3 regions of the Paenibacillus sp. FSL R10-2748 genome follow, and region 2 is predicted to be linked to each of the others. Evidence: predicted binding sites of a transcription regulator. Region 2 holds the regulator's gene; each other region holds the start of a gene.
The links. The regulator Rex, encoded in region 2, represses fermentation and respiration genes when NADH is low (regulators of the CRP and FNR family bind a similar motif). The targets are predictions, from matches to a motif close to TTGTGAAATATTTCACAA.
Positions count from the first base shown of each region.

Region 1: a site for Rex is predicted at 4,483-4,500, ahead of adhE (bifunctional acetaldehyde-CoA/alcohol dehydrogenase). Genes of this name have one in related genera too.
Region 3: a site for Rex is predicted at 6,580-6,597, ahead of NSS66_RS21740 (phosphoketolase family protein). Genes of this name have one in related genera too.

Region 1 is NZ_JBBOTK010000002.1:549,566-560,121, reverse strand. It holds gene NSS66_RS09170 (sugar phosphate isomerase/epimerase family protein) at 1-608, shown strand, start outside; gene NSS66_RS09165 (ThuA domain-containing protein) at 629-1,360, shown strand; gene NSS66_RS09160 (winged helix-turn-helix transcriptional regulator) at 1,607-1,951, shown strand; gene NSS66_RS09155 (hypothetical protein) at 2,076-2,375, opposite strand; gene NSS66_RS09150 (DODA-type extradiol aromatic ring-opening family dioxygenase) at 2,694-3,461, shown strand; gene NSS66_RS09145 (Crp/Fnr family transcriptional regulator) at 3,601-4,317, opposite strand; gene adhE (bifunctional acetaldehyde-CoA/alcohol dehydrogenase) at 4,576-7,188, shown strand; gene pflB (formate C-acetyltransferase) at 7,517-9,778, shown strand; gene pflA (pyruvate formate-lyase-activating protein) at 9,830-10,556, shown strand, end outside.
Region 2 is NZ_JBBOTK010000002.1:392,793-403,348, reverse strand. It holds gene NSS66_RS08355 (CCA tRNA nucleotidyltransferase) at 1-556, shown strand, start outside; gene NSS66_RS08350 (biotin--[acetyl-CoA-carboxylase] ligase) at 549-1,523, shown strand; gene panB (3-methyl-2-oxobutanoate hydroxymethyltransferase) at 1,869-2,768, shown strand; gene panC (pantoate--beta-alanine ligase) at 2,765-3,703, shown strand; gene panD (aspartate 1-decarboxylase) at 3,696-4,079, shown strand; gene NSS66_RS08330 (tetratricopeptide repeat protein) at 4,162-4,794, shown strand; gene dinG (ATP-dependent DNA helicase DinG) at 4,952-7,819, shown strand; gene NSS66_RS08320 (redox-sensing transcriptional repressor Rex) at 7,864-8,517, shown strand; gene NSS66_RS08315 (amidohydrolase) at 8,504-9,805, shown strand; gene NSS66_RS08310 (cell wall elongation regulator TseB-like domain-containing protein) at 9,843-10,367, shown strand.
Region 3 is NZ_JBBOTK010000008.1:181,677-192,232, reverse strand. It holds gene NSS66_RS21775 (ring-cleaving dioxygenase) at 4-954, shown strand; gene NSS66_RS21770 (winged helix-turn-helix transcriptional regulator) at 1,185-1,538, opposite strand; gene NSS66_RS21765 (NAD(P)H-dependent oxidoreductase) at 1,714-2,361, shown strand; gene NSS66_RS21760 (tautomerase family protein) at 2,657-3,130, opposite strand; gene NSS66_RS21755 (PadR family transcriptional regulator) at 3,415-3,972, shown strand; gene NSS66_RS21750 (glycosyltransferase family 2 protein) at 4,195-5,346, opposite strand; gene NSS66_RS21745 (GntR family transcriptional regulator) at 5,699-6,421, shown strand; gene NSS66_RS21740 (phosphoketolase family protein) at 6,716-9,100, shown strand; gene NSS66_RS21735 (aldo/keto reductase) at 9,379-10,221, shown strand; gene NSS66_RS21730 (PspA/IM30 family protein) at 10,405-10,556, shown strand, end outside.

The sequences.
Region 1 (10,556 bases), 160 kb from region 2:
CGAAATATCCAAATTGGCCTGTGGCTCCGTGGCCTAATGATTTTCAGGAAGTGTTGAAGTGGCAATGGGAGAATAAAATTATTCCTTACTGGACTGAGACGGGAAAATTTGCAGCAGATCATCATGTTAAAATTGGGCTGGAGCTACACGGAGGCTTCTCCGTTCATACACCAGCGACCTTGCTTCGTTTGCGTGAAGCTGCGGGAGAGGTCATTGGTGCTAATCTGGATCCGAGCCACATGTGGTGGCAGGGAATTGACCCAGTGCAGGCGGTTCAAATTTTGGGCCGAGAGGGAGCCATTCACCATTTTCATGCCAAGGATACGACGATTGATCCGGTCAATGTAAATAAATATGGACTTACCGATATGCAGGAATATACGAAAATGCTAGATCGCGCTTGGCAGTTCCGTACTGTGGGTTATGGACATGATGTAAAAACCTGGGCAGATATTATCAGTGCTCTGCGTCTGGTGGGATACGATTATGTAGTGAGTATTGAGCATGAAGATGGTCTGATGTCCGTGGAGGAAGGCTTTACTAAGGCTGTCCACAATCTTCGCCAGGTATTAATTGAAGAACCGCTGAGCGAGATGTGGTGGGTCTAACCTAATAGGGGGAAATGTTGATGATTAACGTCACCATTTGGAATGAATTTTTGAACGAAAAGTTGAATGATGAAGCCAAACAGATATATCCTGACGGGATACACAAAGCGTTGGCTGACGGCCTGGCAGGAGAGGGATTTGCCATTCGAACAGCTACTCTTCGTGATGATGCCGAGCATGGTTTGGGAGAAGAGATCCTGAATTCCACAGATGTGCTGCTGTGGTGGGGGCATAAAGCCCACGATCAGGTGAGCGATGAAGTTACGGCGCGTGTTGTAAAGCGAGTGCAGGGAGGAATGGGCTTGATTGTGCTACACTCGGGCCATTTTTCAAAGCCATTCAAAGCCCTAATGGGCACTAGCTGTGATCTGAAATGGAGGGTGGCAGGTGAACAGGAGATTATTTGGTCGGTGAATCCGTCACATCCTATTGCAGAAGGCATAGACGCCAAAATTTTGTTGAAGCAGGAAGAGATGTATGGCGAGTTCTTTGATATTCCAGCGCCGGATGAATTGGTATTTGTTAGTAACTTTGAAGGCGGCGAAGTATTTAGAACCGGATGTACTTTCCGCCGAGGTAGCGGTAAGATATTCTATTTCCGCCCAGGTCATGAGACCTATCCGACTTATTACCAGCCTGATATTTTGAAAGTTATCGCCAACAGCATTCGTTGGACTTCTCCGACAAATATTAACAAACCAATATATGGAAGAAGTGAACCTGTAAGACCTCTCGGTGGAGTGTTGGTATAATAACAATCATCACATTTTGATGAGCTGTATAATGAACAGATTGATAGGCGGAACCTCTAGGGATTCCGCCTTTTTGTATTTAACGATTTAGACATATACCTGCTGTGTTGGTTTGTTGTATAATCAGTTTTGGTCATGGCAACTTTATCAGCGCAGGTATTTAATTTAAGAAGAAAGTGTTTTCTTTCGGGATAAAGTATGCTAAAATGATATATACTAACAAAAGGAAAGCTTTATCAAACCGAAATGCAAAAGAAGGTGAAAAATTTGGAGAGTCAACCGCAATTTACAAAAATGTGTCCGCGTTTTGAAACCGCCTTTTCATGTTTGGGTAAGCGTTGGAATGGATTAATTATTCAATCCATGATGAGCGGTCCTAAGCGGTTTAAGGATATTTCCAATCTGATTCCCACAATGAGTGACAAAATGTTATCAGAGCGGATGAAAGATTTGGAAAATGAAGGAATTCTTACACGTCATGTATATCCAGAAACTCCTGTCCGTATTGAATACGAGCTAACAACCAAAGGCCGTGCACTTCAGCCGGTTATGGAACAGATTCAATTTTGGGCTGAGGAATGGATTAGATGAGCACCAAACTAAATAAGCGTTTCTCATAGCAAAACAGCCTTTTCCTAGGAAAAAGGCTGTTTTTTATTTTGTGTATAGGACTACTTATCCATTTTACAGAAATGATCTACATAGGCAGCACGGCTTAATAGCCTTTGACGCGCCCTGCAACTGAGAATAATCCTGCTGTTGCACGGCGGGGCACACGGGTTTGAATATCCAGCGCGGCCGAACGGAATGTACCCAAGCAGGAATGGCAAAGTCTTCCTGCATAAATGGGGGAACGGCAGGATTCACAAGGATAATCAAGCTGACTGTATGTGGAGGGAAACTTGCCTGCTCTTACCCAATCTGTGAGCAATTCTATAGGTGTGCCGGTTACGTCACTGAGCTGGCGAGTATGAGTAGAAGGATGCTTCCATAGATAGTTAGAACAGCGGTCCAAGAATATATTTTCTTCCTGAATACAAGAACTACACAGGTTTCTAAGGTTTTGACGAAAAACGGAACCGCATTTTGGGCAATTAGAAGTATGTATCTCCATAGAAACCAGTCCTTTGTATCGGAATATAGTGAAATTTTAAAATTTATTAGTTATATATTACTATGACCTTATACCTATATCAATCTTTATTTATGGAATCTCTGATCTTTAAGTGTATGTTGAAATCTGTGTTGACATTACTTTGTTACTTATGTATTATTACTTACATAAAGTTACTTAATGAATAAAATAAACTATTACTGATAAGGGGATCTTTATATGATGCCATCTTTATTTTTGGCCCACGGCTCACCGATGCTTGCTATTGAACAGACGGACTATACTTCATTTTTAGAGCAACTGGGGAAAAGCATTCGCCCTAAAGCGGTTGTTATCTTTACTGCTCATTGGGAAGCGCAAACGTTGACGATCAGTTCGATGGATGACGTGTACGATACCATTTATGATTTTGGCGGTTTCCCACCGGAACTGTACATGGTGAAATATCCAGCACATGGTTCTGTGGAACTGGCCAATAAGCTGGAAAAATTATATGAACAAAAGGGCATTGACGTACAAACTGACCGGGTGAGGGGACTGGATCATGGATCCTGGACATTGTTGCATCGTATGTATCCTGAGGCAGACATTCCGGTAGTTCAGATCTCAGTAAATCCATATCTTTCGCCCAAAGCACAATATGCCATTGGTGAAGTGCTGCGTGGACTGGGAGAACAAGATATTCTGGTCATTGGCAGTGGAGTGACTGTTCATAATCTGCGTATCGTCAAATGGGGGGAAACGAAAACAGAACCTTGGGCTATAGATTTTGATGATTGGATTATTGAAAAAGTGCAAAGTAGAGATATAGAGGCTTTGGATCACTATGAAAGCGAAGCACCGTATGCTCGCCAGGCCGTACCAAGAGCAGAGCACTTTGTACCGTTGTTTATTGCAATGGGGAGTGGCAATCCTGCAAACAAAGCCAAGGTCATCCATAGAAGCTATGAGATGGGGAATTTAAGTTATCTATGCTTACAGTTTTAAAAAGTGTGTTGCCAGAAGAAGGACTATTGTTAAAATGCTTCGCAACTGCTTCTGTATAAGTAGAGGAGTGGAAATAAATTAGGGAGTGTTATAAGCTATAATGGCTTATAACACTCCCTTTTACGTAAAAAACGATTTATTATATGCGGCAAATCTCACGAGGGCACAATTCACAATGACATACGCCTTGCAGCATTTCCAAATCCTTGACAACAATCATGCCATTATCATATTCAACTGCATTTTTCTTACGTAGATCACTAAGCATCCGGTTTACGCTTTCCCGAGTCGCACCGATCATATTTGATAAGTCAGTATGAGTAATTTTTTTATGAATCAGGATATGTTCGCCGTGAGGCTCACCATAGGTATTGCATAGACGGATGAGTGTTGAACATAAAGCGCCAGGCTTGCCGTACATCATCAAATCGCGGAACTTAGTCTGAGTAATGCGATGATGCGAACCCATCCATTTCATAAAGTCAATCGCAAAATCACAATGCTGGCAAATAAGTAGCTCCAGATCTGTATGATCGATTACGCCAATATCACTGTCTTCCAGAACCTCAGCAGAAAAGGAATGCTTAGTACCGAAAAATGGATCGGCTTGACCAACAAGATCGCCGCTTTGATACATATATAGAATAAGTTCCTTACCCTCATCCGTTGTTTTGGTTACTTTCACGCGTCCGCGCTTAATATAAAACAGCTTATCCGCTGTATCTCCTTCCCAGAACAGATGCGAGCTTTCTGGCATAACTCGATCTTTCATCATCACTTGCAACCGGTTGAAGCTGGCCTCCGAGAAGCAACAGGTGTTGCCGCGGGCTTCCATTACATTTGTAGGGTTTCTCATCGTCCATTTCCCCTTTGTATCCTATGTTTTTTATCTGCAACTTGATCAATTCAAATTCATTATATACCTGCGCAATGCGTTTTTGGGGCAAGAAGAGGGGGTAAAAGTGGCAGAATTCCAAACTTTGTGATTTAATTCACTTCATAAAATAAAATTTTAAATAGATTGTGAAAAAAATCACAATATATCTTGAAAAGCTGTGTTACGATCAGTGCGTGAACAAGAGATAGTACACGAGATAACAGGAGGATGAGGGAAATGGCTGTTAAAAACGAGGTTATCCAAAAAGAGCAAAGCGCAGAGCAGTATATTCAAACGCTGATTGACCGGGGGAACCGGGCACAGCAAGCTTTCATGAGTATGAATCAGGAACAGATTGACGAAATCGTACAAGCTATGGCACTCGCAGGGATGGATAAACACATGTACCTGGCGAAGTTGGCTGTTGAAGAAACAGGACGCGGTGTGTACGAGGACAAAATCACCAAAAACATGTTTGCAACAGAATATGTCTATCATAGTATCAAAAATGAAAAAACCGTCGGTGTCATTGAAGACAATGATTTTGACAGTTTTCAAAAGATAGCAGAGCCAGTCGGCATTATCATGGGGATCACTCCAGTGACAAACCCGACTTCGACTACGATGTTCAAAGCGTTGATTGCCATTAAAACACGTAACCCAATCATTTTCGGTTTCCATCCATCTGCTCAATCGTGTAGTGCGGAAGCAGCCCGCGTCTTGCTCGAAGCAGCCGTCAAACATGGTGCTCCAGCTGATTGTATTCAATGGATTGAAGCTCCATCGATGGATAAGACAAATTCACTCATGAATCACCCGGATGTGGCTCTGATTCTGGCAACTGGTGGATCAGGCATGGTTAAGGCGGCATATAGCTGCGGTAAACCTGCTCTGGGTGTAGGCCCAGGTAACGTGCCTTGCTTTATTGAAAAAACAGCAGACATCAAGCAGGCCGTGAACGATCTTATCCTCTCTAAATCTTTTGACAACGGTATGATTTGTGCTTCCGAGCAAGCGGTTATTATCGAAGAGCCAATCTTCGAACAAGTGAAAAAATTGATGATCGCTAACGGCTGCTATTTTGTAAATAAAGAAGAAGCAGCTAAGCTCACTCAAGGAGCTATGAATGTCGAGAAATGTGCAGTGAACCCAGCAATCGTCGGGCAGTCTGCTGTGAAAATTGCTGAAATGAGTGGTATCACAGTACCAGCAGGAACTAAAATTTTGGTCGCTGAGATTGAAGGGGTAGGAACAAAATTCCCATTGTCTGCGGAGAAATTGAGTCCTGTATTGGCTTGCTATAAAGTAAAAAATGCGGAACAAGGTATTCAACGCGCTGCTGAAGTCGTGGAATTCGGGGGCATGGGCCACTCGTCCGCTATTCATTCGAACGATGAGGACGTTATCGCCCGCTTCGCAAACCGTCTGCAAACAGGACGTATCATTGTAAATGCACCTTCCACACATGGTGCGATTGGCGACATTTACAACACCAATCTTCCTTCGTTGACACTCGGTTGCGGTTCGTACGGTCGTAACTCGACTTCGTCGAACGTATCGGCAGTCAATTTGATTAATGTGAAAAGGGTGGCGAAACGGACGGTGAATATGCAATGGTTCAAAGTACCTTCCAAAATCTATTTTGAAAAAAATTCGACACAGTATCTTGCTAAAATGCCTGATATCACACGTGTAGCCATTATCACGGACCCTATGATGGTAAAACTGGGATATGTGGATCGTGTTATTCATTATCTGCATCAACGCCAAACACCGGTAGCTATCGAAGTGTTCTCTGAAGTAGAGCCAGATCCATCGACAGTTACGGTAGAACGTGGTACAGAAATGATGAGACGTTTCCAACCGGATTGCATCATCGCACTGGGCGGCGGTTCGCCAATGGATGCGGCTAAAGGCATGTGGATGTTCTATGAATATCCAGATACTGATTTCAATAACTTAAAACAAAAATTCATGGATATCCGTAAACGGATTTACAAGTACCCACGTCTGGGCCAAAAAGCACAATTTGTAGCTATCCCTACAACCTCGGGTACAGGTTCCGAAGTTACATCGTTTGCAGTAATTACGGACAAAAACCTGGGTAACACGAAGTACCCGCTGGCTGACTATGAGTTGACTCCTGATGTGGCAATTATTGACCCAGTGTTTGTATATTCGCTGCCTAAAACAGCTGTAGCGGACACAGGTATGGACGTTCTGACACATGCTATCGAGGCTTACGTGTCCGTAATGGCTAATGATTACACAGATGGTCTGGCAATTAAAGCCATTCAATTGGTATTCCAATACCTAGAACAATCGGCTCTGATCGGTGATAAGCTGGCTCGTGAAAAAATGCATAATGCTTCCACACTTGCTGGTATGGCGTTTGCTAATGCATTCTTGGGTATTAACCACAGTCTTGCACATAAATGGGGTGGACAATACCATACAGCGCATGGCCGCACGAATGCCATTTTGCTGCCGCACGTTATTCGCTATAATGCGAAAAAACCGACAAAATTTGCTTCGTTCCCTAAATATTCGCACTTTGTTGCGGATGAGCGTTATGCAGAAATCGCGCGCATACTGGGACTGCCTGCACGCACCACCGAAGAAGGGGTTAACAGCTTGATCGAAGCAATCCGTAAGATGAACAAAACACTCGGTATCGAGGAATCGTTCCAACAAATCGGTTTCGATGCGAAGGATTTCGAATCACGTGTAGACTATCTGGCTGACCGCGCATTTGAAGATCAATGTACAACTGCGAATCCGAAGTTGCCACTGGTTACGGAGTTGGCTGATGTCTATCGCAATGCCTTCTACGGACGTTTTGACCAATAATATAATAGGTACGAAGAGGCTTGTGAAAAAGCATTTTCTCGTTCAATACCGATGCAGGCTCTCTATATAGAGGGCCTGTTGGTTTGGGAAGGGAGGTGAACGGCAAGGCTAAGGATATAGGCGCGAAGCTAGGGAAAATAAAGTGATAAAAATCACTCATGTTGTGATTTTTATCACATACTACACTCTATCATTATTCTACAATAAGGGTGTAAGAAAGGTCCCGACACTGAGCGTAAGGCATCGGTGAACAGGCCGGGCTCAAGAAATAGCTTTATCGTGAAAAAAATCACAAGTCCGGAAGACCAAACAATTTGGAGGGATTTACATGTCGGTGATTGAGAGAGAATTACAAGAGCAACAATCTGGCTGGAGAGGTTTTAAAAAAGGCAAATGGACTAAAGAAGTCAACGTCAACGATTTTATTGAAACTAATATCTTACCTTATGTTGGCAATGAAGAATTTTTGGTTGGTCCTACCGCCAACACAACTGCATTGTGGGATATTGTATCCGATCTTACCAAAAAAGAGTTGGCAAACGGCGGCGTGCTTGATGTAGACGTGAATACGCCATCCACTATTATTTCACATAAACCGGGTTATCTAGACCGGGATAAAGAGCAAATTGTCGGTGTACAAACAGATGCTCCATTCAAACGCTCTTTGCAGCCGTTTGGTGGAATTCGGATGATGATCGACGCTTGCAAAGCCTATGGTTTTGAAGTACCGGAAAGTATCATTGATATCTTCACTCATATTCGTAAAACTCACAACCAAGGTGTATTTGACGCTTATACAGATGAAATGAGAGCAGCTCGTAAAGCTGGTATCATTACTGGTCTCCCAGATGCATACGGTCGTGGTCGTATTATCGGTGACTATCGTCGTGTAGCTTTGTATGGTGCAGACTTCTTGATCCAAGATAAAAAACTGCAACTGAAAAGCCTTGAAGTTGATTCCATGGAAGAAGACGTAATTCGTCTGCGTGAGGAAATTTCCGAACAAATTCGTGCTTTGAATGAACTGAAACAAATGGCTGCTGAACACGGTTTTGATATCTCAAAACCTGCTAACAATGCGAAAGAAGCTTTCCAATGGGTATATTTTGGATATCTTGCAGCAATCAAAGAACAAAATGGTGCAGCAATGTCCTTAGGACGTGTATCTTCTTTCCTTGATATTTACTCTCAACGTGATATGGAAGAGGGTACAATGACAGAAGAACAAGCTCAAGAACTGGTCGATCATTTTGTTATGAAATTGCGTATTGTTAAGTTCTTGCGCACACCTGACTATAATGAACTGTTCAGTGGAGATCCAACTTGGGTTACTGAGTCCATTGGTGGTATGTCCGTAACTGGAGAAACTCGGGTAACTAAAAACAGCTTCCGTTTCCTGCACACCCTCTACAATCTGGGACCTGCACCGGAGCCGAATCTGACTGTACTGTGGTCGGAAAAATTGCCTGAAGGCTTCAAAAAATATTGTGCGAAAGTTTCTATTGAAACTAGCTCCATTCAGTACGAGAATGACGATCTGATGCGTCCGATTTATGGAGACGATTATGGTATTGCTTGTTGTGTATCGGCAATGAAAATCGGTAAACAAATGCAATTCTTTGGTGCTCGTGCCAACTTGGCTAAAGCTCTGCTGTATGCAATTAACGGTGGTAAAGATGAAAAATCTGGCGTCCAAGTAGGGCCTGAATTCCCAGCCATTACAGGCGAAGTTCTGGAATATGAAGAAGTGTTGAGCCGCTTCAAACCTATGATGGAATGGTTGGCAAAACTGTACATGAACACTTTGAATGTTATTCACTACATGCATGATAAATATAGCTACGAACGCATTGAAATGGCGTTGCATGATCGTGATATTCTCCGCACCATGGCTTGTGGTATTGCGGGTCTGTCAGTTGCTACCGACTCCTTGAGTGCCATTAAATTTGCAAAAGTTAAACCAATCCGTAACGAAAAAGGGATTGCTGTTGACTTTGAAATCGAAGGCGAATATCCTTGCTACGGTAACAACGATGACCGTGTAGATAACATCGCTGTGGAACTGGTAGAAAGCTTCATGAGCATGATTCGCAAGCATAAAGCTTATCGTAATGCGGTTCCTACTCAATCTGTACTGACTATTACTTCCAACGTAGTGTACGGTAAGAAAACAGGTACAACACCGGATGGACGTAAAGCAGGCGAACCGTTTGCACCAGGGGCAAACCCAATGCACGGCCGTGATAAAAAAGGTGCTTTGGCATCTCTGAGTTCCGTAGCCAAATTGCCTTATGAACACAGTCTGGATGGTATCTCGAACACCTTCTCCATCGTGCCTAAAGCACTGGGTAAAGAAGAAGAAACACGCAAAACAAACCTTGTTTCGATGATGGATGGCTACTTTGGAAGCCACGCACATCATCTGAATGTCAATGTGTTTGCTCGCGAACAACTGTTGGATGCAATGGAACACCCAGAAAACTATCCACAGCTGACGATTCGTGTTTCCGGCTATGCCGTTAACTTTATCAAGCTGACTCGTGAACAACAATTGGATGTTATTAACCGTACTTTCCACGGTACAATGTAAATAAGTATTACAATGACGCACGCATAGCGGATGCGGGAAGGATGATGCAACATGTTGAAAGGTCACATACACTCATTGGAAACCTTCGGGACCGTCGATGGTCCCGGCATCCGCTTCGTGCTCTTTATGCAAGGATGCTTGTTGAAATGTCAATATTGCCATAACCCGGACACTTGGGCCTTGAATGAAGGTAATCCAATGACGTTGGAGGAGGTATTGGCTGAGATTGAGCCGTATTTAGCCTATTACCGTTCTTCAGGAGGCGGATTGACCGTATCCGGTGGAGAACCGACGCTGCAAGCTCATTTTGTCGCAGAGCTGTTCAAAGAAGTGAAACGTCGGTGGAATTTGCACACGACACTGGACAGTAACGGCTTTAATGACGCGGGCCGTATCCATGAACTGCTGGACGTAACAGACTTGGTGCTACTGGATATTAAGCATATTGACAATGATAAGCATATTAAGCTTACAGGCAAGTCTAATGACCGTATGCTAAGTACGGCTCGCTGGTTGTCTGAGCAAGGGCGCAAAATGTGGATTAGACACGTATTTGTACCGGGTATTCATGATGACGAGCAAGATTTATTGAATTTGGGACGGTTTATCGGAACGTTGAACGGAGTCGAGAAATTCGAAATATTACCTTACCATCAAATGGGTGTTTACAAGTGGGAAATGCTCGGTAAGGAGTATCCGTTGGAGGGAGTTCCATCTCCTACAGATGAAGAAGTTCAACGTGCTTACCGACTCATTGAAGAGGGTCGTCTGGAGACTG
Region 2 (10,556 bases):
ACTGCGGTGGGGCCTGCTCTTAATGTCTTGTAGACTTACCTCAGAGGTAGCTGACGAGCTACTAAGAGCTTGGACCTTCTCCAACGCGGTACGACTTCGGCTGGTTCATTTGCTGGAATGGGAGACCGAATTAATCTACAGTACTAGTGTCATAGCTGGCGACTCCGTTACGGAGGAGTCTGACATTATCAACGATGAGGCACTGCGTCGTAGCTGGATTCGACTGCTAATTAGACTGGGAAAGGATACAGCTTCAGACTGGCTTGATCTTTACAATACACTGCCTGCTTCATTCCGCGGATTACCGCCATGGGTAGAAAAGCATGTGGCGAAAACAGCCGAACTGGCAAGCTTGTGGACAAAGCAGGCTGTAGTCGTTCGTATCAAAGATTTAAATATTACAGGAAATGAACTGGTTCAGGAGATGAATCGACCAGGCGGACCTTGGCTGGGTCAGATGATGGAACAGCTTTTACAAGCTGTTGCCTGTGGAGATATTCCGAATGAAACAGAAACATTGCTTCAGGAAGCGAAACGGGTGATGAGTAGTGAATAATCATGAAAGATTGTTAGGCATACTGGAGGAAGGTACATCCGATTACGTATCAGGGGAGGAAATCAGCCGACGGCTCTCGGTTAGCCGAACAGCAGTATGGAAGCAGATCAACAAACTGCGTGAGTTGGGCTACAATATTGATGCCTCCTCGCGTCGGGGCTATCGGTTGATATCCCGACCGGATCGGCTAGAAGTCTCCAAATTGGCCGATATATTAAATACCCAATCGTTTGGCCAGCGTATCGTTGTACTGGATTCGACGGTATCCACTCAGCAGGATGCCATGCGTTTGGCAGAAGAGGGCGCGCCAGAGGGGACAGTAGTGCTTGCAGAGGAACAAACGGCAGGTCGGGGACGTCAGGGGCGGAAGTGGTATTCACCTCGTGGCAAAGGAGTCTGGTTGAGCATTGTGTTGCGCCCTACCCAGCCTTTGGCTTTTACCCCCCAGCTAACGCTACTTACAGGTGTAGCAGTGTGTAGAGCCATTCGTCGGCTGACGGGTGTGGAGGCTGGTATCAAATGGCCAAACGATCTGCTGATTCATGGTCGCAAAGTATCCGGTATTCTGTTGGAATCTGCAACAGAGGATCAACGGGTTCGCTATTGTATTGCAGGGATCGGCATTGACGTAAATTTGAATAAAGAAGATTACCCGGAAGAGTTATCGCAGGTGGGAACGTCATTGAAAATAGAAGCAGGGCGTGAAATTGACCGTACTGTGCTGATTGCCTCAGTGCTGGAAGAGATGGAACAGCTAAGTAAGTTGTATGCCGAGCAGGGGTTCCAGCCTATAGCCATGCTGTGGGAGGCTTTGTCCGTGACTATGAACCGTAGTGTACGGGCACATACCGGACAAGGGATAACTGTAGAAGGTACAGCTGTTGGCTTGGACCCTTCCGGGGCACTCGTGATAGAAACGGATCAGGGAGAGCGAATTCAGGTCATTTCAGGGGATATACAATTATAGAAGCGACCTTAGCTATGAAAACGACCGAAATCGTTCTATTCTCTGTGCAAAACTTCACGTGAAAAAGCTGATGTTTTTTGTTATACTGTGCAGGAGGCGGCATCGGACGGTCCGAGCTGCACTCCAGGGGCACATGCTCTACTTTAGCAAGTTTGTAAGACCATCATAACTTCATTTGAAGGTTACGTTGGATTCTGCTCTGAGCCGAACAGGACCGAGACAGAAGGGACGATCTCAAAATGAGTGTCTTTTTTGGCTGTTCGGACCTTTTGATGACGCAGATGTACAGGCGTTCATAAAAGGTTATTTTTTGTGCCAAAAAAAGATGGAAGGGAGCCATTCGCAATGGCAGGAAAACAAGCACTGAATATTGTGAAAATGAAAAAAATGAAGCAAGAGGGCATTCCGCTCAGTATGCTGACCGCCTATGATTATCCATCGGCTAAAATAGCCGAGGAGGCGGGAATTGACATGATTCTCGTAGGTGACTCGCTGGGTAACGTAGTTCTTGGTTACGATTCAACCATCCCTGTAACCTTGGATGATATCGTGTACCATTCCCGGGCAGTCGCAAGAGGCGCGGAACATACATTTATCGTAGCGGACATGCCTTTTATGACATATCACAGCAGCGTATCAGAAAGTCTTCAGGGCATCCGCCGTCTGATGCAGGAAGGACATGTGCATGCTGTTAAATTGGAGGGCGGAGCTGAAATTGCCGATGTCGTAAAAGCAACTGTTCAGGCAGGTGTGCCTGTATTGGGACATATCGGGCTTACTCCGCAATCGGTTAATCAAATTGGCGGCTATCGCATTCAAGGCAAGGACGAAGCGGACGCACGCCGGTTGATGGCGGACGCCAAGGCGCTGGAGCAGGCGGGTGCTTTTGGCGTTGTACTGGAATTGGTAACTGAGGAAGTGGCAACAGCGATTTCTAAAGAGCTTTCCATTCCAACCATTGGAATTGGTGCTGGACGTGGATGTGACGGTCAGGTACTTGTTTATCACGATCTGATTCAGTACGCATCGCCTTATTTCAGCAAACGCTTTGTTAAAACCTATGCCGATGTAGGCGGCTTGATCCGCAGCAGCATTGAGCAGTATGTGAGTGATGTGAAAGGGCGGGCATTTCCGGCCGCAGAGCATGTGTTCAGCGCGGATGACCGCGTTGTGGAATCCCTATACGGTAAGGCAAAAGGACAGACACAGGAACAAGCTAAGGAAAAGGTGGAATCTCGGTCATGATCATCGTAAGAGAAGTGGCTCAGCTGCGCAAGATTATTGCTGAACGTCGGCAGCTTGGGACAAACGGAGCAAAAACAATAAACGATTCTGCTTCTTTACAGCAACATAAAGTCGGCTTTGTACCAACAATGGGATACCTGCATGAAGGACATGCGAGCTTGATGCACAAGGCGCGTGAAATGGCAGATACGGTGGTGCTTAGCATTTTCGTAAATCCGATTCAATTTGGACCGAATGAAGATCTGGAAAGCTACCCCCGCGATGAAGCTCGTGATTTGGAGGTAGCACGGCGCGAGGGCGTGGATATTGTATTTTTGCCAACTGTAGCAGAAATGTATCCACAACCAACCCAAACCAAAATTCGTGTATCCGCTTTGACAGATCGCTTGTGCGGTGCCTCCCGTCCCGGCCATTTTGATGGTGTGACTACGGTGGTAGCCAAGCTTTTTAACATGATAGGTCCTGATTTGGCCTTTTTTGGAATGAAGGACGCGCAGCAGGTTGCTGTGCTCCAGCAGATGGTGACTGATCTCAATATGAACGTGACTATCGTACCTTGTCCCATCGTTAGAGAGGCGGATGGTTTGGCCCTCAGCTCCCGTAATGTGTATTTAAGTGCAGAACAGCGCGAGCAGGCGTTGGTGCTGTCCCAGTCACTGCGTAAGGTGCAAGAAGTGAGCGAAGATATTGTAACAAACACAATTACGATTCGTCAGCTACATCAAATGGTGGAGTCCACCATTACTTCCTCTCCTTTAGCAGACATTGATTACATTGAAATATTAACTTTTCCCGGTCTGGAGCCCCTTCTTCCCGAGCAACGGCTATGTGATGTTCAGGAAGACGTCATCGTAGCGCTGGCTGTGAAATTTGGCAATACCCGACTGATTGACAATATAAGAATACAGAAGGCGGAGGTGCTTTCCCATGTTTAGAACTATGATGAAATCCAAAATTCACCGCGCTACCGTTACGGAAGCTAACCTGAACTATGTGGGGAGTATCACTATAGATGAAGATCTCATGGAGACATCGGATCTGTTGGAGAATGAAAAGGTTCAAATTGTAAACAATAACAATGGAGCTCGACTGGAAACCTATGTTATCCCCGGACCGCGTGGGAGCGGAGTGATCTGTCTCAACGGTGCGGCAGCCCGTTTGGTGCAGCCTGGTGATACAGTCATTATTATTTCCTATGCTTCCATGTCGAATGAAGAGGCCAAAACATACAAACCAACAGTGGTATTTGTTGATGAACATAATAAACCAGCCCAAACGATGAACAAAGAAGTACACGCGACGATCATGTAATGAATGGGAGTGCGGATGAAACCCGTCTTTTAAGCGAAAAATGTGAGTGTATTAATCCATCTTTCATAAGGGCGGGATGCACATGTTCCAGCATGTATTCGCAGAAATGAACAGCATGTTAGATGATATCGTGAAGCATTACCCATCAGCCCAGGGCTCCCGCAGGCAGGAGCTGCTACAGCACTGGAGTCTGCTGCGGAGAATGAGTGACGGAATTATGGATGAGTGGCTGGCCTTTGAGGAAAAAATGGTTTGCTTGCGTGCGGCCGGATTTTCCGCAGAGACCGATATGTCTGACACTGAGCTGCCTGAAAAAGAGCTGCCAGCTTTTAATCGGGGGCAAGGGTATTATCGATTACTTATGTACCCTGAGGCGATCCAACAATTTGAGCAGGTACTACAGCATTTTCCGAACAGCTGGCAGAGTCGCATGTATATGGGAATGGCCTATTTTCAACTAGATGATCCAGCAGAGGCTGTATGCCATTTTCAGAAGGTGCTGGACCTGACTGAGCAGGCAGGACTAAAGGCGGTCATCTATAATGCGCTAGGCTGTCTGTTGGCAAAGCAGGCTGACGTAGAGGAGGCGCAAAAATGTTTTGCTCTCGCACATCAGTTCGATCCTGCGTTACCCGAGCCGCTGCACAATATGGAAGCCTGTTTGTCCGGTACCGAAATGCTTCGATACGACAGCTCCATGATGACCTGGATGTAGTTGTCAGACACCGAGTAAGACGATGCATGCCCACCTCCTCAGGCGGCGTGTGCATCGTCTTTTTTGGCTGTCTTAATTTCCAAACAGGCGATCTTCTGCTATGCTAATATATAGAGTTATTATTTTTGTAAGTGTCATAAGAAAGGATTAAGCCCGAATGAAATTTGCGGTATTGGATTTTGAAACGACAGGCACCCAGTCCGCGGATGACATCATTCAAGTCGGACTTGCAATTATAGATCATGATAACAGCATTTCCCGTGTTTACGGCTCTTATGTGAACCCTGGCAGATCTATTCCACCTTTTATCACTGGATTGACCGGAATTACAGACGATGACGTCAAGGATGCTCCTGCACTTGAAGAAATGATGATGGAGCTCGTGCCTATGCTGGACGATGTTGTGCTGGTCGGTCATAATGTGGCGTTTGATTTTAATTTTTTGCAAAACGCTCTGGATCGGTGCGGATATTTGCCGTTTAGCGGAAGAATCTTGGATACAATGGATTTTCTGAAAATTATGTTTCCATCGCTATCTTCGTATCAGTTGGGTTTTGTGTCTTCTGAGTTCGGGCTGGCGCATGATCGCCCTCACCAAGCAGACAGCGACGCGTTGGCTACGGCTGAGGTGTTTTTAAAGTGTCTGGGTGAGCTTCAAGCATTACCTCTGATAACGATACAGCGGCTTAGTGATTTGTTTGCAGAGGAAGACAGTGACCTTGGATGGTTTCTTGATGGGGTGCGTGAAGAGAAAGAGCTTGATCCTATTCAGGATTTGGAGGGACATCAGTTTTTTCGTCAACTTGCGCTAAAAGTGGAAGATTGGACGGAGCTAGCTGCACCGCGTAGAGAAGATGACCCGAATCCACTTTCAGGTGTTTCCTTTGAGGAGTACATGGATGATGTGCGGGACAATTTGCGTTCATCCTTGAGCCAATATGAGGAGCGCGAGGCGCAGATACAGATGATTGAGGGTGTAAATCAGGCACTGAGTGAAGACAAGCATCTGCTGATCGAAGCAGGTACAGGAACAGGAAAGTCTCTCGGTTATTTGCTCCCATCGCTGTATCACAGTGTAAAAAAAGGACAGCGCGTTATGGTAAGTACACATACGATCAACCTGCAGGAGCAATTACGCGAGCGCGACATTCCTATGCTGACCAAGGTGATTCCGTTTCCGTTCCGGGCTGCTATTTTCAAGGGTCGGGGACATTATTTGTGTCTGCGTAAGTTTGAACATAAAATAAACAGAAGAGACTTCGCGACACCGAAGGAAGACTTAATTACAGCGGCTCAGATGATCGTCTGGTTGACGCTAACAGAAACCGGTGATGATGAAGAACTGAATCTGAGCAACCGTGGAGGGGATTTCTGGGAAACGGTGGCGAGTGATTCAGAGTCCTGTCTTGGTCGTTCTTGTCCATGGTTCCGCAAATGTTATTATCATCGTGCACGCCATGAAGCAGGGATAGCGGATGTCGTTATTACGAATCACTCTAAGTTGTTCACAGACGTCAAAGCCAGTCACCAGTTGTTGCCGAGCTATGAACATCTGGTGATTGATGAAGCCCATCACCTGGAGGAAGTAGCTGGTAAGCACCTAGGTATGCATATGAAATATTTCACACTCGTGCATACACTGACGCGACTGTTCAAAGACAGCAAGAATGGACAACTGCCTTCACTTCGTCAACAGTTGGCAAAATCGGGGCACGAGAAGTCGGCGGATTGGGCTTCAACCATCGACCAGATGTATCCGCTCGTGTTAGAGGTTAAGGAAACTTGGGACCTGCTAAGCGACAAGCTGTTTGGCATGTTGCCAGAGCGAAGCGATGCGACACCGGGTGAAACAGGACAGTTTTCTTCCCGTCTCAAACCTTCGGCCAAGCCTGCAAAGTGGGATCAGGCGGGGGCTTTGGAAAATCAGCTATATGTAACGATGAGCGAAATTTTGCGTAAGGGCGACAAGCTGATGCTGGACGTCAAGGAAGAACATGACGATTATGCGGCAGATAGCCTTATTACAGATATCACGGGTCTGCTCAAGGATTTGGCGGGAATCCGAGAAAATTTGCGCTTTTTTATCCGACTCGATGATGAAACAACCGTATACTGGCTCGAAGCGAGTGGGCAATTCCGTAGTAAATCATTGCAATTTTATGCGGTGCCCGTCGATGTGAGCCGCCAGTTGAAAGAAATGTTTTTTGACAAAAAAAGAAGCATTATTCTGACGTCTGCTACCTTATCGGTAGATAAGTCGTTTCAGTACATGATCGATCAGCTCGGCTTGCAGGAGGCCGCAGATCAAGAGCGGCTGATGACTTCGCAGCTCCCGTCACCCTTTAATTACAGGGATCAGGTGTTGCTGGTCATTCCACGGGATTTCCCAAGCGTGAAGGGCAGTGTAGGAGATGCACACTTTGTAGATATGCTCGTTAGCTCTCTAGGAGCGACTGCTCAGGCGACGCGGGGGAGAATGCTCGTTCTGTTTACTTCCTATCGGATGCTCCGGCAAGTGTATGAGCCGCTCAAAGAGGCCTTAGCATCCAGCGAAATTACTGTGCTGGGACAAGGTGTGGACAGTGGGAGTCGCAGCAAGCTAACCCGCCGTTTTCAGGAAGCCAAAGCTTCTGTATTGCTGGGAACCAGCAGCTTCTGGGAAGGCGTCGATATTCCAGGAAAGGCTCTGACTTGTCTGGCCATTGTTCGCTTGCCGTTTCAACCGCCGAATCACCCGTTGCTGGAGGCAAAAAGCGAGCTGCTTCAGCAGCAGAAGAAGAATCCATTTATGAAGCTGTCTGTACCACAAGCGGTCATTCGCTTCAAACAGGGATTTGGTCGGTTAGTACGTACAGCGAGCGACCACGGGGTCGTTATCGTTTACGATACGCGTGTGATCGAATCCTATTACGGAAAGCACTTTTTGTACTCGTTACCGGGACCAAAAATGGAGCATATGCCATCGGAGCAAATGGTGCCCCGCATCGCCGAATGGCTCCAATCCGCCCCGGAGACAGAGGCATAACGGACGGACACTAAGTATGTTCGTTACAATTAGGGGGAGCAAGTATGAAATCAGATAAAATTTCAGAGGCTGTCGTACGGAGGTTACCCGTATATTTACGTTATCTGAATGCACTTCACAAACGGGAGGTGGCTACGGTCTCTTCTCAAGAGTTGGGACAGAGGCTAGATTTGAACCCGGCCCAAATCCGTAAAGATCTCGCCTATTTTGGAGATTTTGGTCGGAAGGGTATCGGTTATGATGTTTCTTATTTAATTGAGAAAATACGCCATATCCTGAAAATCGACCAGCAAATTAATGTCGTATTGGTCGGTGCGGGTAATCTGGGGCAAGCCCTTTCGAATTATAACGCTTATTTAAAAGACAATATGAAGATTGTCGCAGTATTTGATGCGTTTCCGGATAAGGTAGGGACCAAGATCAATACATTGGTCGTTCAACCGATGGATGAACTGGAAGCGACTGTGAAAGAAAAAAACATTCGAATCGGGATTATTACCGTACCTGATTTTGAAGCACAGCACGTGGCTGACAGGCTTATTGAGAGCGGAATTGGAGCGATCCTGAACTTTGCACCGACTACTCTCAAGGCACCGGCCAACATTCGGATTCATGCCACAGACTTTACAACTGATTTGCTTAGCCTCGCTTATTATTTGGAGGACGGAAAGGAAGAAACACAATATGACAGTGAATAAATGGATGATTAAAAACGGCTCTTTTGCCGTAAATGGATCAGAAGCTGGGGTAGTCCATGGTTTTATGATTGTGGAGGATAGCCGTATTACTTATATTGGCGAAACTTTGCCTGCGGGTGAGGAAGAGACGGAAGCGATCGATGGTAAGGGGCTATTGTTTTTACCTGGTCTGATTAATACTCATGGTCATGCGGCGATGTCTCTGCTGCGTGGGCATGGAGATGACTTGGCACTTCAAGTATGGCTTCAGGAGAAAATGTGGCCTATGGAAGCCAAGTTTACATCTACGGACGTGTACTGGGGTACGTCCTTGTCTGTGCTGGAAATGCTGAAAGGTGGAACAACGACCTTCCTGGATATGTACGATCATATGGATGAGGTGGCTCGTGTAGCTGAAGAGTCAGGTATTCGTGCAAGTCTGATGCGTGGAGCAATTGGACTTTGCTCGGAAGAAGAACAGCGAATCAAGCTGGCTGAGGCCGTGACTTTTGCGCGTAACTGGCATGGTAAAGCAGACGGGCGTATTACAACGATGATGTCTCCGCACGCGCCATACACATGTCCACCTGCGTTTATTGAAAAATTCGTACAAGCTGCGCATGATCTGGACTTGCCACTGCATACGCACATGTCTGAGACGATCGCCGAAGTGGAGCAAAACGTACGCGACTACGGTTTGCGTCCAGTTGCACACTTAGATAAGCTTGGCTTTTTCTCCCGTCCTTCGCTTGTTGCCCATGGCGTTCATTTGAACGACGAAGAAATAGCTTTACTGGCTGAACGTGGTGTAGCGGTTTCGCATAATCCGGGTAGCAACTTGAAGCTGGCAAGTGGTGTGGCCAGAGTGCCTGAATTGCTGCGTGCAGGGGTTACTGTTTCTCTCGGAACGGATGGTCCTGCCAGCAATAATAACCTGGATATGTTCGAGGAAATGCGTCTGGCGGCACTTATTCACAAGGGTGTATCCGGTGACCCTACGGCAGTTCCTGCAAGTGAAGCGCTGCGTCTGGCAACAGAATACGGTGCAAAGTCGATTGGTTTAAAAGAAGTAGGAGCGTTGGCAGCAGGCAACAAGGCTGACTTTATCGCGTTGGATCTGAATCAGGCACATTTCTTGCCGCGTACAGATCTTATTTCCCATGCGGTATACTCTGCAAGCGCCAAGGACGTGGCTCATGTGTGGGTAGACGGTCGCCAGGTTGTGAAAAACGGCGAATGCCTGACTATGGACGAGGAACGTATCAAACATGAGGCACAAGCCGCCTTTGAAGGGCTGCTGTCGCGCTAATTTAGGTGTCACATCCCCTTAGAGAGGAAGCACAGGTTTGAAAAATAAGAAAAAATGGATAGCGGTCGCCATTTTGGCCGTGATACTGATCCTGGTCAGCATTTTCTGGTATTATTCCTATGTTACTCAAGACCAGGTGGCTGAGAAAAATGCCGCTATCATTAAGGCCAAGCAATCAGGTGGTCTGGTTAGCACGACTCAAACATGGAAGTCTGTGTGGGATCAGGTATATTGGGTGGTTCAAGGGAAAAATGCACAGAATGAAAATATAATGGTGTGGGTTCCTTTTCAAAAAGTGGAAGGACAACCTAACGTACCTGTCGCAGATAATAGCGGTGTTCACACCGAGTTGCTGAAGAACGGAGTCGATGAGCAAAAAATGACGGCAATAATTCAGCAGCAGCTTCCAGGTGCAAAAATTGTAAGGCTTCAGCCGAGTGTGTTCAATGGCGAATATGTGTGGCAGTTGTTTTACGATGATGGAAGTCATCATTACTACACCTTTTATCGTTTCTCAGATGGGGTAGCGACGGGTGTGAAATATACTTTGCCCAATAACTGAGCTGGTTGAGGATTAGCAGATGTGGAATGAATGACTAGTAAATGATTAAAAGCTCAAGAAAAAGACGTAAATACGACAAAATTCGTATTTACGTCTTTTAGTTTTGCTATGCCGTAAAGCTGGCTGAAAGCCAGTGAAGCATCTTTACCTATCCATCTTCTCTCCTAGGTCAAATTCATCTTTGTGGCG
Region 3 (10,556 bases), on a different contig from region 2:
CATATGTCACTGCAAACTACAGGTATCCATCATATTACAGCTTTTGCCGGTAACCCGCAGGAAAATGTCGACTTCTATGCCGGCGTCCTGGGGCTTCGGTTAGTGAAGAAAACAATCAACTTCGATGCTCCTGAGGTTTACCACTTGTACTTTGGTAACGAGGCAGGAAGTCCTGGAACGATTATTACTTTTTTTCCTGCACCAGGAACTCCCAAAGGGCGAATCGGAGGTGGCCAGGTGGGTATAACCTCGTATGTGGTCCCACCAGGTTCACTTGATTTTTGGCGGCATCGTTTAGAAAGCTTTGATATTCAAGTTACGAAAACGAGCCGTTTTTCTGAACAATATCTTCAATTCGAGGATAATGAGGGCTTACGACTTGAGCTTGTTGAACGTGAAGCGGGAGCGAATAGTACTTGGTCTTACGGTGGCATTTCGGCTGATCAAGCAATTAAGGGGTTTGGAGGTGCTGTGCTATTTAGCGTTAACCCACAGAAAACGATGGATGCATTGGAGACCATACTCGGATTTACAAAAATCGCTGAAGACGCCGAATATGCCCGTTACCAGGCCGTAGGAGAAATCGGCAACATCGTAGATGTTCCGCTCGCCAAAATGGGTTTAGGCTTTGGTGGAGCAGGCACGGTACATCACATTGCGTGGCGTGCAAAAGATTTCGAACAACATGAAGAATGGAGAAGCGCAGTCCAGCATTATGGTTATCAACCGACTCCAATCATAGACCGCCAATATTTTAATGCGATATATTTCAGGGAAGCGGGCGGCATACTATTTGAAATTGCTACAGATCCACCGGGATTTGCTAATAATGAACCTCCTGAATCTTTGGGGCAGGAATTAATGCTGCCAGAGTGGTATGAACCGCAGCGGGCTCAAATTGAGGCGAATCTGCATCCTATTGAAGTGAGAACATTAACTGGAAAACAACAGTAAGCGAAACTGCAGCTGTTTTGCCTCCAGAGGAAAAGGTGAAGCCACGTTGATGGGAACTGCCAGGTTTAGAAAAACGGTACATGACTGAATATAAATATGACAAGATGAATATCAACACGATTAAACCCACTTTGACAAAATTGGTCATAGTGGGTTTTCATTATGCACTTGGTATGGACTATAACATAGGGATGAAAGTCTGATCACGCTAGGCAGGAAGGGATGTAGATTTAATCGCTTTTTTCAACGCATCTAACTTTTGAGTGCTCCAGATGAACCTCCCCCCAATCATACATACTGCGCAATATGGGGACGAAATTTGCTCCGTGAGCTGTTAGCGAGTATTCTACCCGGGGAGGAATCTCTCTGAATATTTCACGATGCACAAATCCGTCTTCTTCTAATTCTCTTAGTTGCTTGGTTAACATCGCTTGTGTGATATCAGGAAAGGCGCGTTTAATTTCACCGAATCTTCGGGTACCACGGGACAGAAACCATAAAATCACTATTTTCCATTTGCCGCCAATGATTTTCTGAACCTTTGTTAAGGGGCAATCTATAAAATAGTTCAGATTTTCACTCATTTGTGCCATCTCCTCATCATTTGTATTCCAGAAAGTCCTATGAAATCAATTAGTATGATTTTTGATAGTATATACTATAAATATGCCTACTTGTTGTTTCGATACCATTGGCTTAACATTACATTAGCATTAAAGCTTTGACAAGCCATCTGAAAATATTCTGGGGGCGAAGAAGATGAACATTAATATTTTATACGGTCACCCTTATGCTAAGAGCTTTAACAAAGCGATTTTGGAGCAGGTGATCGCTCATTTAAACGTACGAGGGGCGAATGTTAAGGTAAAAGATTTAATTCAAATGTCATTTAATCCGATGGTAGGCTTAAAGGATTTAGAGGCTAAGGTCACTAACGTATTGCCAGAGGAGATAGTAAAAGAACAGGAGGATTTATTGTGGGCAGATGCCTTGATTATTATTTCACCGGTATGGTGGGGCGGATTTCCCGCTGTTATTAAAGGATATATAGATAGAGTGTTCACAACAGGACTCATACGCTCTTCTGATGGTGTATATGGGCTTGAGGGCAAGAGAGCCTACTCGATTTTTACAACAGGATCTTCAGAAGATTATATTCGCATATCACGTCAGAAAGATATGCTCTACGCGGCTAACGATAATTTGTTTGGGTTCGCCAAGTTTTCGGATGCCGAGATTAAGCTTCTTTGCTCGGTGCCGCGTGTAACCTTGGAGGAACGAAAAGCAATGCTGCTGGATGTCAATCGATTTGTCGATCGTATTTTTGATATGAGACCGGGAGAGGGAGGCAGTACGAGGGATAGCCTTTCTCTTCAAGCTTTGGAGCATGATTTGGCTAGCCATTAAGATTACGTAAACTGCAGGATGTTTCTTTGGAAAAATGAAGAACACCCTTATGGGTGTTCTTTCGTTTGGACATATGGACATATTACACTGTGCTAAGTTATAAGCTTGTTACTGCTAAAGATATAACCTTTTGGATGGTTCTCCTACTGGATACCGCAGAAGGTTTAAGACGTCAGTTGCCGGTTTGTAACTTGCCTTAGCCACCACGTCAGGAGATTTCCCGGTGTTTCCCGTATCCTCTAGCCGACAAGATATGAATGCTCCTCCAATCTTTAGAAATGCCAAATTCCACGCATTACCGTGTAATATTTTGCTTGATAGCCTTAATTTTCTCCTCAGTAAAGACTCCTGAATCCAGCAGGTCTAGAATGGAGAGCACGCTGCCGCGAGAACCCCAGCTGCCTTCTTCAATGACCTGGAAGGATACCCACCAAGTTGGGGATGGTTCCGGTACACCAAGTACTTTAGTCAAACTGCCAAGAATATTCTCAAGCACTTTTTTGCGAACGTCGTTAGGCCAGTCACCATCCATCACCAGAACATTGACAGTAATTACATCACGTTCTGGCTGATCCGACAGCAATTGCCCGCCAATTGCCATGTAATCTATTGGACGTTCGGTGAAATGGACCTGAAACCCTTCTCTTGCTGGCGGACAATATTGACCTACCTCTGGAACGAGAACTGCATCCGTCAAACCTTCTGCCAAAAGACGGCGCTGTTCAAGCGTTATGCGGCCTGCGGGATAATTTACACTGATCATGGTCATGGTCTGATATCTCCTTATTAAGATTTAACCAAGCGATGTCTTGGAATTCTTTATGATATCTGTATCCAAGGCTTCAGCTTGGCAAGCTCATTGGTATTTTGTTGATATCGTTAATATAAAACGATGATAAACCCCTGTCAACACTAATTATTATAATAATATATATTTAAATAATATATAGAGAGATGTGAAGCTAGTTTAAATGGGCTATAATTATGTCTAGTCTAATGAAAGCATGACATACTACGGAGATTTGCTAGAGGTAACAGGAGGCAAAATATATAATGGCGAGACAGTCAGGAAAAACCAATACAATGTTTGCGGTATTAGGCATTCTGAGTCTGGGTCCTCATACCGGTTATGATATAAAGCAACATATGGAGCAAAGCACTAGTTACTTTTGGAATGAGAACTATGGTCAGATCTATCCCAGCCTGGCAGAGCTACTGGATCGAAAAGATATTGCAGTCGAGGTTATTCGACAGAAAGGAAAGCCTGACAAGAAACTCTACAGCATTACCGATCAGGGAAGGCAGACGTTGTCAGACTGGCTTTCTCAGCCCATGGAGCATGTGGTGATGCTTAAAAAAAATGAGCTGCTGTTGAGGGTGTTTTTTGGCGGGAATTCTTCGCCTGAAACGATTATAAAGCACATACAGGAGTATAAAGAAAAGCTAGTGGAAAGCTTGCATATTTTTGAAGAACTTGAACGTTGGCTTATCAACGTAGAGCATAAAGACCATAATCACAAATATTGGATGATCACAATGAGCTATGGTAAAAGTCAGTTTAGCAGTTTAATTAGCTGGTGCGATGATAGCATTAAAATATTGAGTTCTTAGCAGTTGGTAAAACTCATATGTAATGAATAATCAGAAAGCATGCTGGACTATCAGAGGAATAGTAAACTAGTAACGACAATTCTTGTCGTTATCTCCGGACATGGCGACTCCTCCTCCATAAAGCTGCTTGCCAAGTTGGGCTCGCACCTTTATGGAGGAGTTTTTTTATCCCGTAAGGAGGATGCAATACATACGATTTTGCACGCTGTAAATGAGTAACTATTATTCCACCAGCTTTTCAGACTTCACCAGCATTTCTCGTAACACGTGAGCGACTCGACTTTTCCGGTTCTCTGCTTTCTTTTTTATCAAGTGTAATGATTTTTTGTATGCATGAGTATGGCTTTGATCGTAGAACTGTTTGGCTGCAATGCGTAATGTTCTTCTTAATAACAGTGCTGATGAGCGTGTTAACCTAGAGCGGAATCCCCTGCGCAATACCCGCAACGTATTTTTGTAGGTCTCAAAATCCTCGGATGGAGGGATAAGGGCAAATAAATTTAACGAGGAGTCATTGAATCCGTAAGTTTCATACATGATTCTCAGATTTTCTGTATTTAAAACGTTACCTCTGAGATAGGTTGGATGTTCCTGATGATATCCGACCACCTCTTTGATGCAATAAAAAGGGATCTTCAAGCGATGCAGTCTATAGCCAAGGTCCCAGTCTTCGAGTCCATACAGCACAAACCGTTCATTAAAACCTCCAATACGAATCAAGTGGCTGCGTCTGATGGCTACACAACGAGTAACCAGCAGCATCCAGGGGGCGACATCCGTTGTGGCAAATTGTTTCTGCGTATTGGTGGGGACTCTTGTGGGACTAACTACTTTAGACAGTGCACCCGTTTGGTGAAGGATATCTTCAGGGGTTATGATTGGAGTAATTTCGTTCGCTGCTTCATAGTCAGCATTCCATAAGTTGGACTGCGTAAGTATGTTGCGACATTGTTCTTTTTCTTCAGGAGAAAAGTCAGGGTAATAATGGGTAAAAGCATCGTCCCATGAGTGAGGAATGCCTGAGAGCACAGACTTGGGATATTTACGGTGATAACGGCTCACGATCCTAATGAATTCCGGTAATACTACAAAGTCAGCGTCGCAGAAGATGATGTATAGCCCTTTTGCACGGCGCAGTCCCAAATTTCGAACGGCAGATCGACCGCGTTGTTCCTGATGTGACACATAGATAAGAGGATAGGATGCTTTGAAGCCTTCGACCATTTCTTTCGTTCCGTCTGTAGAACCGTCATCAGCTACAATGACTTCGAATAGTTGCTTTGGATAGGTTTGTGTCTCAAATGAAGCGAGTGTGAGCAACAATTGCTGGGCTCGATTATAGGTTGGAATGATGACGCTGTAGCGGATAGCCAATATGATCTCCCCCCCACCATTCTTATTAGAAAACGTTTGAACAAGATGAATAATAACAATGTATTCAAGGATTTTAGCCTGGTCTAGTCAAACATCCCTCAAGGTTCGAAACAGGCTTGGTCTTATTACTGATGCTAAGGTGGGGGTTCTGTATTTTCTGCTGTTTTGCAGGTACGTTCAGTGGTGTTATATATGTGTAATCATGGTATTATGCATAGAGATGTAAAGTAAAAGCGACGGCGCTTCCTATCCGCTGAAAGCCCGCTCAGCAAACAGAAACAAACATGAGATGAAATGGGCAAGTTATGGTAAACTATATAGAGTTATAGAAGACCTGAAAGAGGAGTACTTTATGACACAATTTGTCTATAAGCAAATTATTGACGATCTCAAGATGAAAATTTTTGCGGGAAAGTTTGCGGATATGAGATTGCCAGATGAACGTAGTCTTAGTGAGACGTACCAGGTTAGTCGTAGTTCAATTAAACGTGCTCTGACTAAAATGGAGAATGTCGGAATTATTTTCAAAAAACAAGGTTCCGGGACATTTATTAATCCATTATACATAAGAAATGAATCTATCTTTAACTACGAAGGCTCTAATCTAGGGGTCACTGATAATTTTCAAATGCATGGTAAAAAGCCTAAGATCAAAGTATTGAGTTTTGAGGTCATTCCGCCAACAGAAGAGTTACAGCGCGATTTGTTCTTGGAGACTCATGATTTTGTTTACAAAATTGTTCGCTTACGTCTGTTTGATGATGATCCTTTTATGATTGAAACGGGCTATATCCCCATTAAAATTGTCCAGAATTTAAATCAGACAATTATCGAGGGGTCCATTTTTAATTATTTGGAAGACTCGCGGAACTTGGCCGTCACCAAATCTTTTTTATCCATTTTTGCAGAACCGTCTCAAGAGAATGATCAAAAGCTGCTACATTTAAATGAAAATGAGCCTGTAGGTATTATGGAAGGTGTGTTCTTTTTAGATAACGGTACGCCATTTGAGTTTTCTCATATGCGATTTCATTACAAATATTTGAAATTTAATACCTTTGTATCGGTTCACTAATGATAAGACTGGAGAATTCTCCGGTCTTTTTTTTATGGTTTTGAAAAAAGGATTGAAGCCTGCAATTACCTCGTTTATTACAAATTTTATTGGTTTATACTTCTATATATTTTAATGTAAGAGCTTTTTTACTGTCTTTTTAATTTATATTTCATAGTATGTTCAAAATTTCACAAAATTGGACCGTATCACTTGTGAAAAAGGTTGAATTAAATTGGCGTAGCGTTATGATGGACATGTAGATGAAATTTCCGGAAATAAATTACAAACAAAACTACTTAGGGAGTGGACACAATGTCATTATCACCCGTGTTAGCAGATTATTCATCTAAAACATATTTGGAAAAACTTGATGCATATTGGCGTGCAACGAACTACATTTCGGTAGGTCAGCTTTATTTAAAAGATAATCCTTTGTTGAGAGAGCCTTTAAAAGATTCAGATGTGAAAGTTAAGCCTATTGGACACTGGGGCACAATTCCGGGTCAAAACTTTATTTATGCACATCTAAATCGTGTTATTAATAAATATGATTTGAGCATGCTTTACATTGAAGGTCCTGGTCACGGCGGCCAGGTTATGGTTTCAAATTCTTATCTGGATGGAAGTTACACTGAAATCTATCCACAAATTACGCAAGATATCCCAGGTATGAAGAAATTGTTCAAACAATTCTCTTTCCCTGGCGGTATTGCTTCACATGCTGCTCCTGAAACACCTGGATCTATCCATGAAGGTGGAGAATTAGGTTACTCCCTTTCTCATGGTGTAGGTGCCATTCTGGATAATCCTGATCTGATTTCGGCTGTTGTTATTGGTGATGGCGAAGCTGAAACGGGCCCATTAGCCGCTTCGTGGTTCTCTAACAGATTTATCAACCCCATCACGGATGGTGCAGTGCTGCCAATCTTGCACTTGAATGGCTTTAAGATTAGTAACCCAACGATTATGTCTCGTCAATCGAAAGAAGAATTGACCTCCTACTTTAAAGGTTTGGGTTGGGAACCGTTCTTTGTTGAAGGTGAAAATCCGGATCACATGCATCCAGAAATGGCGAAAGTATTGGATACGGCCATCGAGAAGATTGAAGCTATTCAAAAGAATGCACGTGAAAATAATGACCTTACTCGTCCGGCGTGGCCGATGATTGTATTCCGTTCACCTAAAGGCTGGACAGGTCCGAAGGAATGGGACAACGTGCCGAATGAAAATTCATTCCGTGCCCATCAGGTTCCAATTCCGGTTGATCAAAAGAATATGCAACACGCACCTGCTTTGTTAGAATGGCTGAATAGCTATAGACCAGAGGAATTGTTCGACGAAAACGGTCGTTTAAACTCTGAGCTTGCTGAAATTCTGCCTACAGGCGATAAACGTATGGGAATGAACCCTGTTGCGAATGCGGGTAACCTCATTAAAGACTTGAAATTACCGGATTTCCGTAACTATGCGCTGGATAATTCCGTACCTGGTAAAGTGATTGCGCAAGATATGTCGGTTTTAGGGAAATACGTTAAAGATGTGGTTCTTTTAAATGAAGAAAATCGTAATTTCAGAATCTTCGGACCGGATGAAACGATGTCTAACCGCTTGGCTCCTGTTTTTGAAGTAACCAAACGCCAATGGATGGACCAAATTATTGAACCTAATGATGAATTCTTATCATCCTATGGCCGCGTAATTGATTCTCAATTATCCGAACACCAAGCTGAAGGATTGCTGGAAGGTTATGTATTAACAGGTCGTCATGGTTTCTTTGCAAGTTACGAAGCCTTCCTGCGTGTGGTTGACTCGATGATCACCCAACACTTTAAGTGGCTGCGTAAAGCAACGGATCAAGGATGGCGTGCAGATATCCCATCATTGAATGTCGTAGCAACCTCAACAGTGTTCCAACAGGATCATAATGGGTATACACACCAAGATCCAGGTTTGTTAGGTCATTTGGCTGATAAAAAACCAGAATTTATTCGGGAGTATCTGCCAGCGGATGCCAATTCATTGTTGGCTGTTTTCGACACCATTTTAAATGACCGTCAAAAGATCAATTTGATTGTTTCGTCTAAACACCCACGTCCACAATGGTTTAGTGCTGATGAAGCGAAAGAATTGGTGGACAAAGGGTTGAAGATTATTGATTGGGCAAGTACAGATCAAGGTGGGGAACCTGACCTTGTCATTGCTTCTGCTGGTACAGAGCCAACTATTGAAAGTTTAGCTGCGATTTCCATTTTGCATGAAAAACTGCCTGACTTGAAGATTCGGTACATCAACGTGGTAGATTTGCTGAAACTGAGAAGTCAAAAACTAGACCCGCGTGGATTATCCGACGCCGAGTTTGATCATTTTTTCACAAAAGACAAGCCAGTTGTTTTCGCTTTCCATGGTTACGAAGGTCTGATCAAAGATCTGTTCTTTGATCGTCACAACCATAACTTGCATGTACATGGTTACCGTGAGAATGGCGATATTACGACACCATTTGATATGCGCGTATTGAATCAGATGGATCGCTTCGATCTAGTGAAGGAAGCTGTTCTAAGCTTACCTGACGCTGAGAAGTATACCAACATTGTGGATGAAATCGATGCTACGGTTAAGAAACATCATCAATTCATTCGCGAAGAGGGTATTGATTTACCAGAGGTAGAGAACTGGGTATGGAAAGGCTTGAAATAAAAACACAGACACTTCAACTTTATGTTGGACAACCAAGCCATCAAGCATGAAGTGGAATATATGATCTGGTAGTGGTATACAAGTGCCTGACCCCTTTGACTTCAAGTATGATTTCAATGGGGATCAGGCGCTTTTTGATTTAGCACACAGAGAACTTGGTAGAGAAGTTACAAGCTAGTGGGTATATACATATATAGGGAACGAAATGAATTTCTATATTTTGCCTGACGATTAAAGAGGTGTTATGGTATATGAGAATAGTAAAGGAGGCTGTTAATATGAACCATCAAATTCCGGAGAAGGTATTGAATGATGGCACTAAAGTGCCCGTCATTGGATTTGGGACTGTTGGATTTAAGGGTGCAGATGGAGTACAGGCGATTACCGGCGCAGTTGATGCAGGTTACCGTCTGATCGACACAGCGTTCAACTATGAAAATGAGGGGGCTGTCGGGAAAGCGGTCCGGCAGAGCTCTGTGCCCAGAGAAGAATTGTTGATTTGCTCCAAACTACCGGGTCGCCGACATGCTTACCAAGAAGCCATTGTAACGATCGAAGAGTCATTATATAGAGGAGGTCTGGACTATTATGATCTTTATCTGATCCATTGGCCGAATCCCCAAATTGATCGATATGTTGAAGCCTGGCAGGCGTTGATTGAGGCGAAGAAAAGGGGCTATATTCGTTCCATCGGGGTCTGCAATTTTCTGCCCGAGCATAATGAACGTTTAATTCGGGAAACAGGTGTCGCCCCGAGCATCAATCAAGTTGAATTGCATCCATTGTTTAATCAGGAGCACCAGCGTGCAAAAGATGCTGAACAGGGCATCGTGACCGAATCGTGGAGCCCCTTGGGGCGTGGTCACAGCATACTGGAGAATGAAAAGATTGGGGAAATTGCTGCTGCTCATGGTAAAACGACTACACAAGCGATTTTACGTTGGCATATCCAACTTGGAGCGATCCCGATCCCTAAGGCCTCTTCTTTAAAACACCAAACGGAGAATTTGGATATTTTTGATTTTGAGTTGTCTCCAGAGGAAATGAACGTGATTTCGGCATTTAGCAGTGAGGATGGGCGGATATGGGGTCAGGACCCCAAGTCCTATGAAGAACTATAATCAGGAACAATAAATAGAAGGGTTCAAAAATCTGTCGCGGGTTTTTGGACCCTTTGCTTTTATAATAAAACGAACACACATCCGAAAGTGATCAGTGGGCCAGTATATAGAGCTATGATGAACATTTTTTACCGGATTTGATGTATGATATGGTGGAATGTAGTCCTTTCGAAGGAGGTCATCATGGGAATTTTGTCGAGGTTTAGGGATATTATGAAAATGAATGTTAACGCCTTAGTGGATAAGGTGGGAGACCCGGAGAGAACCATTGACGATTATATGCGGAATTTAAACAGTGATCTAGGCAAGGTGAAAGCGGAGACGGCCTCAGTGTT